DNA from 2 places in the Lactococcus sp. S47 genome. Region 1 is predicted to be linked to the other one. Evidence: predicted binding sites of a transcription regulator. Region 1 holds the regulator's gene; the other holds the start of a gene.
The links. Region 1 encodes HrcA, which represses chaperone genes, less so after heat shock. Its sites were predicted from a motif close to TTAGCACTCNNNNNNNNNGAGTGCTAA; they were not measured.
Positions count from the first base shown of each region.

Region 2: groES (co-chaperone GroES) is a predicted target of HrcA. The motif match lies at 4,362-4,388, and genes of this name have one in related genera.

Region 1 is NZ_JACVUB010000001.1:115,790-123,317, forward strand. Features, by position in the region: gene IAE52_RS00545 (ACT domain-containing protein) at 1-22, shown strand, start outside; gene IAE52_RS00550 (PFL family protein) at 139-1,476, shown strand; gene IAE52_RS00555 (hypothetical protein) at 1,576-2,055, shown strand; gene IAE52_RS00560 (histidine phosphatase family protein) at 2,123-2,818, shown strand; gene IAE52_RS00565 (M15 family metallopeptidase) at 2,815-3,561, shown strand; gene IAE52_RS00570 (hypothetical protein) at 3,575-3,979, shown strand; gene hrcA (heat-inducible transcriptional repressor HrcA) at 4,201-5,244, shown strand; gene grpE (nucleotide exchange factor GrpE) at 5,274-5,813, shown strand; gene dnaK (molecular chaperone DnaK) at 5,886-7,528, shown strand, end outside.
Region 2 is NZ_JACVUB010000002.1:82,533-90,060, forward strand. Features, by position in the region: gene IAE52_RS02850 (cell wall metabolism sensor histidine kinase WalK) at 1-1,308, shown strand, start outside; gene IAE52_RS02855 (MBL fold metallo-hydrolase) at 1,477-2,289, shown strand; gene groL (chaperonin GroEL) at 2,336-3,964, opposite strand; gene groES (co-chaperone GroES) at 4,052-4,336, opposite strand; gene IAE52_RS02870 (single-stranded DNA-binding protein) at 4,456-4,845, opposite strand; gene nox (H2O-forming NADH oxidase) at 4,935-6,275, opposite strand; gene ytpR (YtpR family tRNA-binding protein) at 6,438-7,064, opposite strand; gene IAE52_RS02885 (thioredoxin family protein) at 7,150-7,467, opposite strand; gene IAE52_RS02890 (hypothetical protein) at 7,509-7,528, opposite strand, start outside.

The sequences.
Region 1 (7,528 bases):
TAACGCCATGCACAAATTATAATTTACTGACAGAAAAAAATTAGCCAATAAATGACTTTTATTTAAAAGTATTTTTACTGACAGCACGAAAAAAATTTCTGTCAGTAAAATTTTAATCAAAACTAAGGAAATTAAATAATGGATATTCAAAATATCAAAGAAACAATTGCGATGATTGAAGAACAAAATTTCGACATTCGCACAATAACAATGGGAATCAGTCTTCTTGATTGTATCGATGCTGATATTGATAAAGCAGCTGAAAAAATCTATCAAAAAATTGTCAAAAAAGCAGGAAAACTTGTTGAAGTAGGTAACGAGATTGGACATGAACTCGGTATTAAAATTGTTAATAAACGTGTTTCTGTAACACCCATTGCAATTATTGGAGCAGCAACAGCTGCTGATGATTACACACCACTTGCTCTTGCGATGGATCGTGCAGCAAAAGAGATTGGCATTGACTTTATTGGTGGCTATTCTGCTCTTGTGCAAAAAGGCTATCAAAAAGGTGATGAAATTTTGATTAAATCAATGCCTAAAGCACTAGCAGCAACTGAGCGCGTATGTGCTTCGGTAAATGTTGGTTCAACTAAAACAGGTATTAATATGACAGCAGTTCGAGATATGGGTGAAACCATCAAAATCATGTCTAAAGGTGATAAATGGCTCAATGCCAAACTTGTTGTCTTTGCTAATGCCGTTGAAGACAATCCATTTATGGCAGGAGCTTTTCATGGAGTTGGGGAAGCAGATACGATTATCAACGTCGGAGTTTCAGGACCTGGTGTAGTTAAACGTGCTCTTGAAAAAGTCCGCGGAGAATCTTTTGATATTTTAGCCGAAACCATTAAAAAGACAGCTTTTAAAATTACAAGAATTGGTCAACTTGTTGGTCAAATGGCTTCAGAAAGACTTAATGTTGAATTTGGAATAGTTGATTTATCACTTGCACCTACACCAGCAATTGGCGATTCGGTTGCACGCGTTTTGGAAGAAATGGGACTTGAAACTGTTGGGACTCATGGAACAACAGCCGCCCTAGCCATGCTTAATGACGCTGTGAAAAAAGGCGGAGTTATGGCAGCTGAACGTGTTGGTGGACTTTCAGGCGCCTTTATCCCAGTTTCAGAAGATGAAGGAATGATTGCCGCTGTCAATTCTGGGGCATTGAATATTGAAAAATTAGAAGCCATGACTTGTGTTTGTTCAGTTGGCTTGGATATGATTGCAATTCCTGAAGAAACACCGGCATCTACCATTGCAGCAATGATTGCTGACGAAGCCGCCATCGGGGTCATTAATCAAAAAACGACAGCAGTACGGATTATTCCAATGGGCAAAGAAGGCGAACAAATTGAATTTGGTGGACTTTTCGGTGTAGCACCAGTTATGAGAGTAAACAAAGCATCATCAGCAGATTTTATTGCTCGTGGCGGTCAAATTCCAGCACCAATTCATTCATTTAAAAACTAAAAATACTTTTAAAATTCAGCTCCTAAATATTTCTAAAAAATGATGAGCGCTTCCAAAAATGATATAATAGAAGAAGTGAAAAAATACGGAGGTTATTTTATGGCTTACAAAGTGAATTTTAAAGATGTAGAAACAGTTGGCTTGGAAACTTCGCCGGTAGCTGATGCTTTAGCAGGTTTACGAGCTAATGAAGCACGTTATTTTTGGAATAAGTATAAATTTGAGTATTTCACATATCCAGCTCATGAAAAAGCCGACGAAGTCGCTTTGTTTGAGAAAATTTTACTTGAAGAACGTAATTTAAAATTTTCAGCAAAAATACTCGAAGTTGCTATCTATGAAAATGATGAACTCTATTGGCCTGAATTCTATTACGAAGATGGTATGGTTTTAAATCTACTCTATGAAAAAGTTGGACAAGCGGGCAAGAAACCAAAACGGGCAGTTGGAATAAAGTTGTCAGTGGGTATGGAAATCCCCAAAGAACTTGAGGGAAAATTCAAATTTGCACGCCAACGTTCAAAACTCGCAGGTGAGATAAGAGGTTCCTACTTTACAATTAAACAGGAATGGCTGTAATTTTCTATATAGATAGAAATATCCTATCGTAATTTTTTTGTTAGAATCATTAAAAAGGGGAGTAGAAATGGTAAATATTTATTTAGTTCGACATGGAAAGACAATGTTTAATACAATTGGTAGAGCGCAAGGTTGGTCTGATACACCTTTAACTGCGGCAGGAGAACAAGGAATTATTGAACTTGGTCTAGGCTTCAAAGAAAAAGGTATTAAATTTGACCGAGCTTATTCATCTGATTCTGGACGTACAATCCAGACAATGGGTTTTATCTTGGCTAATTCTGATAATGAAGGAATTCCATACACTTATGATAAAAGAATCCGTGAGTGGTGTTTTGGTTCATTTGATGGTGGCTATGACGGAGAACTTTTTGATGGCGTTCTACCAAGAATATTTACTGAAACTGGAAATCATCATACCGACGAATTTCCTCCAGATGAAGTAATTGCTAATGCGATTTTTGAAGTTGATACGGCTGGCTGGGCTGAACCATGGGAAAAACTTTCAGGACGTATCATGGACGGTTTTACAGATATTGCCAAGGAATCTGAAGCAAAAGGGGCTAAAAATATTGTTATTGTCAGCCATGGAATGACCATTGGAACTTTTGTAAAACTCGCTCACCCAGAACTCCCTCGTCCACATGGTCTTGATAATGGTTCTGTCACTCATTTAAGTTTTGAGGATGGAAAATTTACCATTGGAAAAGTCGGAGACATGTCTTATCGAGAAATAGGGAGTGAAAAGTTAGCTAAAAAATGAAAAAAAGAATAACATTTAGTTTAACCGTGCTTGTTCTTTTGATCATTGGCGCTTTGGGATTTATTTTATTTACCAATGATAAGTCAAATTCAACAAACGAATCATCTAAAAAAACAAGTATTTCGTCTTCTAAAGAGGCGGCAAAGAAAAAAGATTTACCTGACGCTAAACAATCAGATTGGGATTTAGTATTGGTGAGTCGAAAATCACCTAAAGATGAAATGAACCCAACACTGGCAACCGTAAATGGGATTCAAGTTGATCAAAGGATAGCATCAGCGGTTCAACAATTTTTAGCAGCAGCCCAACAAATATCACCAGCTGAACATTTAATCTCAGGTTATCGGTCAGTCTCATATCAAGAAGGGCTTTATCAATCTTATGTCCAAGCAGAAATGAATGGTCAAGGAACAGTAAATTCTAGTGGAAATCCAATTTCAGAAGAAGAAGCGATAAAAAATGTACAAACTTATTCTCAGCCGCCAAGAAGTTCAGAACATCAAACAGGATTAGCGATTGATATGAGTAATATTGATAGCCTAAATGAGAGTCAATATGCAAAACAAGTTGCAGCAATTGCTCCCAAATATGGATTTGTTCTTCGTTTTCCAGAAGGGAAAAAGGCAGAGACAGGAATTGGTTATGAAGACTGGCATTTTAGATATGTTGGTTTAGAAAATGCTAAATATATGACCGAACACAATCTTACTTTAGAAGAATATCTAAAACTATTACCAGCATAAAGGAAATGAAATCATGCTAAACCGAACCAGACTTCTACTCTATGTTAATGTTGCTCTATTTATTTACAGTGTCTCGGAAATGATTAAAGTTCTCCTTGTTCATAATAATTTCTTTAGTCAATTTTTTAATAACTTATCGACAAATATAAAAACATTAACGACTAAAATTTCGTCAACAATTACGAGTTGGCAAAGTTTAATCTATTTATTGATTTTTGCTTTATTAATCTTTCTATTATTGAAATTTTGGCGTTTTACTTTTATACTTTTAGAAATTATTTCGGCACTTTTGATTATAGATTATGCCATACTTTTCATTCAACATGAAGTAAAGTATGAAAGCCTCTTTGTCATTGCTGTAATGGTAATTACAGTCATGAATATTTGGCAAACATCCAAAGATTCCAATCTTTTATAAATGAAATTAGCACTCTAATAAAAAGAGTGCTAATTTTTATGTCTTTTTGCTTGACAAGGTATAAACAAAGGGTTATAATAAATTTGTTAGCACTTAGAGATGAAGAGTGCTAAAACAGAAAAAAGCTTGTAGATACTAAACAGAAGTCAAAGGCTCAAGAAATTTTTGAGCTTGCGAAAGAAGTTTTGCCGAACTTCTTATCTGTGGAGAAAGGAGTAGTCATGATTACAGAACGTCAAAGACAAATTTTAAATTTGATTGTTTCTCTTTATGCCAAAGAGCATACGCCAATCGGTTCAAAGTCGCTCCTTGATAGTATTCAAGCTTCTAGCGCTACAATCCGAAACGACATGAAAGTTTTGGAAAAACTAGGCTTGATTCAAAAAGAACACACCTCAAGTGGACGTGTTCCAAGTGTTTCAGGTTATAAGTATTTTGTAGAAAATGTCATCCAGTTAGATGAATTTAGTCAAAATGACTTATTTAAAGTGATGAAAGCTTTTGATGGTGATTTTTATCGCCTATCTGACCTGTTTAAAACAGCAGCTAAAAGTTTATCAGGACTCACTGGTTTGACAAGCTTTGTTCTTAATGCTCCCCAACGTGACCAACAATTAGTTTCATTTGAAATGGTCATGCTGGATAGTCATTCAGTACTTTCAGTTATAACATTAGGGACTGGTGAAGTAAGAACAAATCAATTTATTCTTCCAAAATCGATGACCGAAGCTGATTTAGCAGTCTTTAGTAATCTAGTTAAAGAACGTCTGGTTGGTAAAAAAGTGATTGATATTCACTATACTTTACGAACAGAGATTCCACAGATTGTTCAGCGTTATTTCAAAGTTACGAGTGAAGTTCTCCAACTCTTTGAATCAATTTTTGATGATTTGTTCAAAGAACGGCTGACCGTCGCTGGGCGTAAAAATATCTTTGATTATGCAACTGACAATCTTGCAGAATTATATAAACTCTTTAGCGATGATGAACGGATGCTTCATGAAATTCGCGAAATCACTAATAACGATGAAATGCGTGCCGTTAAATTTGACAATGACGAAAAATACATGAAAAATTTAACGATTATTTCGCAAAAATTTGTTATCCCATATCGCGGTTTTGGTACTCTAACAGTCGTTGGACCTGTAGAAATGGATTATCAAAGGACGTTATCAGTTCTTGACTTAGTTGCTAAAGTTTTAACTATGAAGCTGAGTGACTATTATCGTTATCTTGATGGTAACCATTATGAAATTAGTAAATGATAAAAAAGTTATTTAAAAAAGGAGGGCCTATGTCCGAAGAAACTAAAGAAGAAATCAAAAATGAAAAAGTTGATGAAGAAGTGACTGAGGAGTTAACAGAGGAAGCACTTGAGGATATTGTTGAAGAAGAAATCAATGAACTTGATGAAGCACAAAAGTTAGCGACTGAGTGGGAAAATAAATTCCTTCGCGTTTCTGCAGAAATGCAAAACGTACAACGTCGTGGAAATGAAGAACGTTTGCAACTTATCAAATATCGTTCACAAGATTTAGCAAAAAAAATCTTATCTTCACTAGATAATCTTGAACGTGCACTTGCTGTTGAAGGATTAACGGATGATGTTAAAAAAGGCCTTGAAATGGTCCAAGAAAGCTTGATTTCAGCACTTAAAGAAGAAGGCGTTGAAGAAGTTTCTTATGACAGTTTCGACCATAATCTTCACATGGCTGTTCAAACTGTCCCAGCTGATGATGAACATCCAGCTGACAGCATCGTGCAAGTTTTCCAAAAAGGTTACCAACTTCACGAACGTTTACTTCGTCCAGCAATGGTTGTCGTAGCACAGTAAATTAAAAAATAAATTGACCGCAAAGTCTTTAAACTATTCATAAGTAATAAGAAATAAAGGAGATTTAATAATATGTCTAAAATTATCGGTATTGACCTTGGTACAACAAACTCAGCAGTAGCAGTTCTTGAAGGAACTGAATCAAAAATTATTCCAAATCCAGAAGGAAATCGTACAACACCTTCAGTTGTAGCTTTCAAAAATGGTGAAATCATTGTCGGTGACGCTGCAAAACGTCAAGCGGTAACTAACCCAGAAACAATTATTTCTATTAAATCAAAAATGGGAACATCTGAAAAAGTTTCTGCAAATGGTAAAGAATATACACCACAAGAAATTTCAGCAATGATTCTTCAAAACTTGAAAGCTACAGCAGAAGCTTATCTTGGAGAAAAAGTAGAAAAAGCAGTTATCACTGTACCTGCATACTTCAATGACGCTCAACGTCAAGCAACTAAAGATGCTGGTAAAATTGCTGGTCTTGAAGTAGAACGTATCGTTAACGAACCAACAGCAGCAGCTCTTGCATATGGTCTTGATAAAACAGATAAAGATGAAAAGATTCTTGTATTTGACCTTGGTGGTGGTACATTCGACGTTTCAATTCTTGAACTTGGTGATGGTGTCTTTGATGTTCTTGCAACTGCTGGTAACAACAAGCTCGGTGGTGATGATTTTGACCAAAAAATCATTGACTGGATGGTTGCCGAATTCAAGAAAGAAAACGGAATTGACCTTGCCCAAGATAAAATGGCTTTGCAACGTTTGAAAGATGCTGCTGAAAAAGCGAAAAAAGACCTTTCAGGTGTAACAACTACTCAAATCAGCTTGCCGTTCATCACAGCCGGTGCTGCTGGCCCTCTTCACTTGGAAATGGCTTTGACTCGTGCTAAATTTGATGAATTGACACATGATCTTGTTGAAGCGACACGTCAACCAGTTCGCCAAGCCCTTTCTGATGCTGGCTTGTCAACTTCTGATATTGACGAAGTTCTCTTGGTTGGTGGTTCAACTCGTATCCCTGCTGTTGTTGAACTTGTTCGTCACGAAACAAACAAAGAACCAAATAAATCAGTAAACCCTGATGAAGTTGTTGCTATGGGTGCAGCAATTCAAGGTGGTGTGATTACTGGTGACGTTAAAGATGTTGTTCTCCTTGACGTTACTCCACTTTCACTTGGTATTGAAACAATGGGTGGTGTCTTCACAAAATTGATTGACCGTAACACAACTATCCCAACTTCTAAATCACAAGTCTTCTCAACTGCTGCTGATAATCAACCCGCTGTAGATATTCATGTCCTTCAAGGTGAACGTCCAATGGCAGCTGATAACAAAACTTTGGGTCGTTTCCAATTAACAGATATCCCTGCAGCACCACGTGGTATTCCACAAATCGAAGTAACATTTGATATTGATAAAAATGGTATTGTTTCTGTTAAAGCTAAAGACCTTGGTACACAAAAAGAACAAACAATCGTTATCAAATCAAACTCAGGTCTTTCTGATGAAGAAATTGATAAAATGATGAAAGATGCTGAAGCAAATGCTGACGCTGATGCAAAACGTAAAGAAGAAGTTGATACACGTAATGAAGCTGATGCTTTAGTTTTCCAAACTGAAAAAACTTTGAAAGACCTTGAAGGAAAAGTAGAAGAAGCTGAAGTTAAAAAAGCTGAAGACGCTAAAGAAGAACTCAAAAAAGCGCTTGAAGG
Region 2 (7,528 bases), on a different contig from region 1:
CTCGTCTTTGTTTTAGTCTTTCTCAATCAGCAACATCGCATGATTGTGAATGTTTCTAAACAGATGAATGACATAAAAAATGGCTATTTAAATCGCGATAAAATCCCAAAAGGGACGAGTGAAATCAATGAATTATATGATGAAATTTTAAAACTTGGTGAAGATATTGTTCGCACGCAGAACAATCTTGAAAATCAGCGTAATCAATTAGATAGTATTCTCGCATATATGGTTGATGGCGTCATTGCCACCGATCGTCGTGGAAATATTATTATGGCCAATAAATCAGCTTTGCACTATTTGAATACAGATAATGATCTCTTGATGCAAAAAAATATTGTTGAAGTTTTAAAAATTACTGACCAATATAATTTTTATGATTTATTAGAAAAAGAACCTGAAATAACTATTGAGACACATGATTCTGGGAATGAATCCATTTCGCTCCACATTAAATTTGCCCTCTTTCGTCGTGAATCTGGTTTCATCTCAGGAATTATTGCCGTCTTACATGATATGACTGAACAAGACAAGGCCGAACGAGAGCGCCGTCTCTTTGTTTCCAATGTTTCTCATGAACTCCGAACTCCGCTCACCTCAGTAAAAGCCTACTTGGAAGCACTAGAAGACGGAGCCATTGAGGATAAAGAAACAGCTTCATCCTTTATTAATGTTTCACTTACTGAAACTAATCGGATGATTCGAATGATTTCCGACCTTTTGACTTTATCAAGAATGGATCAAGACCGAATCGTTCTTAATAAAGAAATGATTAATTTAATTGCCTTCTTAGACTATCAAATTAACCGTTTAGACCAAATTTTAGAAACCGAATCAAACGATTTAATCTCTTCTAATTTCACTCTAGTCAGAAAATACTCTGAACAGCCCATCTGGGTCGAAATTGATACCGATAAAATTGCTCAAGTCATTGACAATATCATCGGAAATGCAATTAAGTATTCACCTAAAGGTGGAACTATTACAATTTCCGTTGAAAAACGTGAAAGTGACGTTCTAATCTCCATCAGTGACCAAGGAATGGGAATTCCAAAATCTGATTTACTTAAGATTTTTGACCGTTTCTACCGAGTTGATAATGCTTCAAGAAATTCAAAAGTTGGGGGGACAGGTTTAGGCCTTTCCATTGTCCATGATATTGTTAAAATACATGGCGGAACAATTTTTGCAAGCTCCGAAGGAGAAGGAAAAGGAACGACCTTTAGTTTCACTCTTCCATATTCTTTAGAAGCCGCAGATGACTGGGATGATGGTACTGATGAGTTTGAATTTGAGGATAATGAATAATTTTCCCTAAAAAGAGTCCATACATATTTGTGGACTCATTTTTTGAATAAACCTAGACTTTTAACACAAAAAACTCTCTTAAGCTAATGAATTACCTGATAAATTTATTTTCAAATAAAATATAAAAGCTCATGGCAATCCCACTATTTTTCTGCTACAATAGACTGTATGACTGAACAAAATGGCTTTAAATATTCCATTTTAGCCTCTGGTTCAACAGGAAATTCTTTTTACTTAGAAACCCCAAAGAAAAAAATTCTTGTTGATGCCGGACTATCTGGAAAAAAAATAGAAAGTTTACTATCAGAAATTGACCGTGACATTCATGATATTGATGCTTTATTAATTACCCATGAACATAGTGACCATATCAAAGGGATTGGTGTTTTGGCAAGAAAATATGGTATTGACCTTTACGCAAATGAAGATACTTGGTCTGAACTAGATAGTAAAAATGCTTTAGGAAAAATCCCTGTTGAACAAAAACATCTGTTTGAAATGGGAAAAACAATGACTTTTGGTGATATTGATATTGAATCTTTCGGCGTGAGTCACGATGCCATCGCACCACAGTTTTATCGTTTCATGAAAGATAACAAGAGTTTTGTTATGCTAACTGATACAGGTTATGTATCCGATAGAATGCGTGGAACCATTGAAAATGCAGATGCTTATCTTATGGAATCAAACCATGACATTGAGATACTCCGCATGGGAGCTTATCCTTGGCGGACAAAGCAACGTATCCTAAGTGACCAGGGCCACTTATCTAATGAGGACGGCGCTGAGGCTGCTTTTAGTATTCATGGTAATAAGACAAAACGAATCTTTCTAGGGCACTTGAGTTTAAATAATAATATCAAAGAACTTGCTCATCTTACTATGGATGGTTACTTACAGCAACATGATGTCGATACCAAAAAGGACCTGAAGATCCTTGATACTAGTCACGAACATGCTAGTCAACTTTACGATATTTAGTTACTCAACAGCAAATAAAAAAAGAACCCTAAGGGTTCTTTTTTTATTACATCATACCACCCATTCCCATGCTAGGGTCCATTGGAGGCATAGCTGGAGCAGCTGGTTCTGGATTATTAGCAACTACTGCTTCAGTAGTCAAAATTAAACCAGCAACAGAAGCCGCGTTTTGCAAAGCTGAACGAGTTACTTTTGCGGGGTCAACAATTCCTTCTTCAATCATATTAACCCATTGACCAGTTGCAGCATTGAATCCTGTACCTACTTCTTCTGAACGAAGTTTATCAATGATAACTGAACCTTCATATCCTGCATTGGCAGCAATTTGACGAACTGGTTCTTCAAGAGCACGGCGAACAATGTTAATACCTGTTTGAATATCTCCTTCTTCTGAAAGTTTATCCAAAGCAGCAATAGCATTAACAAGTGCTGTACCACCACCAGAAACAATACCTTCCTCAACGGCTGCACGTGTTGCATTAAGTGCATCTTCAATCAAGAGTTTCATTGCTTTGAGCTCTGTTTCAGTTGCAGCACCAACTTTAACAACTGCAACACCACCAGCTAATTTTGCAAGACGTTCTTGTAATTTTTCACGGTCAAAATCAGAAGTTGTTTTTTCAATTTGCGCTTTAATAATAGCTACACGATCAGAAATAGCATCAGCAGAACCAGCACCTTCAACAATTGTTGTGTGGTCTTTATCCACAGTTGCTTTAGCTGCTTGTCCTAAAGCTTCAAGAGTAGCATCTTTAAGATCAAGACCAAGTTCTTCAGTAATTACTGTACCACCTGTCAAGATAGCCAAATCTTCCAATTGAGCTTTACGACGATCACCAAATCCTGGTGCTTTTACAGCTACAACATTAAAGACACCTTTAATCTTATTAAGAACAAGCGTTGGCAATGCTTCTCCATCAACATCATCAGCTACAATAAGAAGTGGACGATTTGTTTTCAAGATTTGTTCAAGGAGCGGTAAAATTTCTTGAATGTTTGAGATTTTTTTGTCGGTAATAAGAATATAAGGATTATCTAATTCAGCAACCATTTTTTCTGTATTAGAAACCATATATTGACTCAAATATCCACGGTCAAATTGCATTCCTTCAACAACATCGAGTTCAGTTTGCATCCCTTTTGATTCTTCAATGGTGATAACTCCGTCAGAACCTACACGTTCCATTGCATCAGAAATATACTCACCCACTTTTTCACTACGTGATGAAACGGTAGCTACTTGCGCAATTGCTGATTTATCGTGGACAGGAATTGCCATCTCTTTAATTGACGCAACAGCTGTTTCAGCAGCAAGTTCAATTCCTCGGCGAATACCAACTGGATTTGCACCTGCGGTAACATTTTTTAAACCTTCACGAACGATAGCTTGTGTCAAAACTGTCGCTGTTGTTGTACCGTCACCTGCGATATCATTTGTTTTTGAAGCAACTTCTGAAACAAGTTTAGCTCCCATATTTTCAAAATGATCTTCAAGTTCAATCTCTTTGGCAATCGTTACACCATCGTTTGTAATTAAAGGTGATCCATATGATTTTTCAAGAACAACATTGCGACCTTTTGGTCCAAGGGTTGTTTTTACTGTATCAGCAAGAATATCAATCCCACGCATCATCGCTGTTCTAGCATCACTTGAAAATTTAATATCTTTTGACATTTTAGCTCCTTTTTAAGAATATATTTTTAATTTTATAGATTTTAAGATAGACAAAAGACAACCAAAAAAATGATTGCTTTTATAATTTTACTCTACAATTGCAAGAAGGTCTGAATCTTTGAGAATCAAGAATTCTTCACCATCCATTTTTACGGTCGTTCCAGCAAATTTTTCAAAAATTACTGTGTCCCCTACTTTTACGAGTGGAGAAATCAGTGTTCCATGATGATTTGTTTTCCCTTCACCGACGGCAACAACTTCAGCTGTTTGAGGTTTTTCTTGGGAAGCGCTTGTTAACACAATTCCACCCATTGATTTTTCCTCTTCTTCTTTTACACGTAAAACTACGCGATTCTCTAAAGGTTTCAACATTATATTTTCCTCCATTTTTTATTTTTTAGCACTCTTATTAAACGAGTGCTAACATATTCTTATTTTATCTCAATGGTCAGATTTAGTCAAGAGAAAACATTTAGATTTTATGAAATAAATTAGAAAGGGAGTTCTTCCGCATCAAGTAAGGTTTCTTCAGTCTTTATAGCGCTTTCTCGTAAAGCGATTGTTGCCCTACTTTCAAGTAAATCATAACTCAGTCCTAAGATTTCTGTGACATAATGTTTTTGATTTTGCTTATCCGTATAATTTCTAGTTCTAATTTCTCCTTCAATTGAAATAAGACTTCCTTTTTTTGCGTAAGAAACTAAAGTTTCTGCAGATTTTCCCCAAATAATAATTGAAATAAAATCTGCCTCTCGTTCTCCTTTTTCATTTTTGAAACGGCGATTGACTGCTAAGGTCACACGGACATATGATTTATCATTTGTTGTTTTTGAAATTTCTGGCGCACTGGTTAAGCGTCCAATTAACATGGTTTTATTCATAATAAAATCCTCCTAACTTTTTATACGTAAAGTTAGGACATTTGTCACAAAAAAAATAAAAAATCTATCAATTGATAGATTTTTATGGTTTATTTTGCATTTAAAGCTGCAACAGTCATGTAATTATATGGACTATTGAAGTGTGGTAAGAAGAATAAATCAAGTAAGGCTAATTCATCAATCGTTTTCTTTTCTTGAATAGCTAAACTAAACATATTAATATTTCCTGCAATTATTTCACTCTTGCTAGCAAGTTGAGCACCAATAATTCTGCGACTTTTTGTTTCATAAACGATACGAATTTTCACACTATCATTATTTTCATGAAGGAACCATGCTTTTTGCTTATCTTCAAAATCACTAAACGAAACTTCTAGGCCGATTTTTTTCGCAGCTTTAACCGACAAGCCCGTAGAAGTCATATTGTAACCAAAAATAGAGATTCCATTAGAACCTTGTACACCAACAGACTCTATTGATTTTCCTCCAATATTATGACCAGCAACAATCCCTGAGCGAACAGCGTTTGAGGCAAGGGCAATGTAGGTGAAGTCTTGTAAAGCATTAGAATAGATTGTGGCAACATCTCCTACAGCATAAACATCTGGGTCACTACTTTGTTGATGTTTATCCACTTTGATTGCTCCATTTTTAAAGGTTTCTAAATGTTCACCAGCCAGTGCACTATTGGCTGTAAATCCAATACAATTAATAACGAGGTCAACATCATAAGTTGATTTATTAGTTACAATCTGTGATACATGACCTTTTTCATTTGCCTTAAACTCTTGAGCCAATTCCCCAAAATGGAGTTCAATTCCATGTTGGGCAAGATTTTCATCCATTCCTTTAGCAAACTCTTCATCATAATATGAAGCAAGTGAAGTACTTTCTGCATCAAAAAGTAGAACTTCTTTTCCACGACGTTTGGCAGCTTCAGCAATTTCTGTCCCAATATAACCAGCACCAATCACAGCAATCCGTTTCACATCATTCTTAGCAAACTCTTCGTCAATGGCTTGCCCTTCTTGAAAAAGTTTTAAAAAATGAATGCCTTTAAGATCTTTTCCTGGCAAGTTAGGAATAATTGGACGTGAACCTGTTGCCAGAACGAGTTTATCATAACTTTCTGTAATCTTTTCTCCAGTTTTTGACTTGGCATAAATCATTTTATTAGTAAAGTCAATTTCTGAAACTTCTGTTTCTGTTAATATCTTTACTCCCTTTTTTTCAAAATCTTCTGCTTTGGCATAAAACAGCTCATCTGGTTTTTCAATTTGTCTTCCGACCCAAATAGCTGTCCCACACCCCAAGTAACTCATATTACTGTTACGGTCAATCATAACAATCTCATGGCCTGGATATTGATCAATTAATGTATTTGCTGTAGCAATGCCTGCGTGGTTCGTACCGATAACTACGATTTTCATGCTAATAATTCTCCTTTAAATGTAAAATTCTTTTTACATTATTCAGTTTAGCATAAGTCCTTCTATTTTCTTTTGTAAGCGCTTGTGAACTTTGTGAAAAATTTATTTTATTTTTTTTAGATAAAAAAACTGCCAAAATAAACTATTTTGACAGTTTTATTATTATGCTTGCCACATTGTTTCTGAATCAAAAGCTTTACCAGCGGATAAATCTGATGATAATTCAATGATTCCACGAACCTCAGGAGCATTTGGTAATTCAAGTTCACGAGCTGAACAAAGCATTCCGTAAGATTGAACACCACGAAGGGCTCCTGGGAAAATCAATGAGCCGTTAGGCATCATAGCACCAGGTAAAGCAGCAACTGTTTTTAAGCCAAGAGCTGCGTTTGGAGCACCACAAACAATTTGTACTGGATCGGCAAAACCAACATTAACTTTACAGATATGTAAATGGTCTGAATCTGGATGATCTTCCATTTCAACAATTTCAGCGACAACAAATTTGGGTTGTGCATCGTGAACAAGAACATCGCTAAATCCTGATTTACCAAGCTCTTTGTTCAACGTTTCAATATCATCAGATGATAAGACGACTTGACCATTTCCTGACAAATTAGCCAATAGAGATTTCGCTTCAAAAATATTCCAAGCAACCGTCGCTCCAGTTTCTTCAATAAAAACACGAGCTACTTTTCCCTTACGTTCGAAGTTTACTTTTTCTCCCTTATCATTTGCAGTGATAAGCATTAAAACGTCACCGACATTTGTGTTGTATGTTGCAATCATTTTCTTATTTTTCCCTTTTAATTTCTTAACTTTGATTATTATAGAATATAATCCTTAATATATCAACGCTTATCCTGCGATGATACTATTTCGCACTCGCTAAGAAAGTATTGACTTCTTCTTTTGTTTTACGTAATTTATTTACTAGACGAGCTTTTTCTTTGCCATCCTCAATCACGACAAAACTTGGAATTCCCATAATTCCCCATTCAATCGCAAGATCCATATATTCATCACGGTCTACTTCAACAAATTTAAAGTCTGGATTTTCTACTTCAATTTCTGGCATTTTTGGCTTAATAAAATTACAATCTCCGCACCAACCAGCCGTGAAAAAGAAGACTGTCTTTTCCGGTCCTTTTACAAGTTCGGCTAAATTTTCAATATTTTCTGGAATAATCATTCTACATTCTCCTTTTATTTCTAAATGAATACTAAGCTTTCTTACAGAATTTCTTCATTTT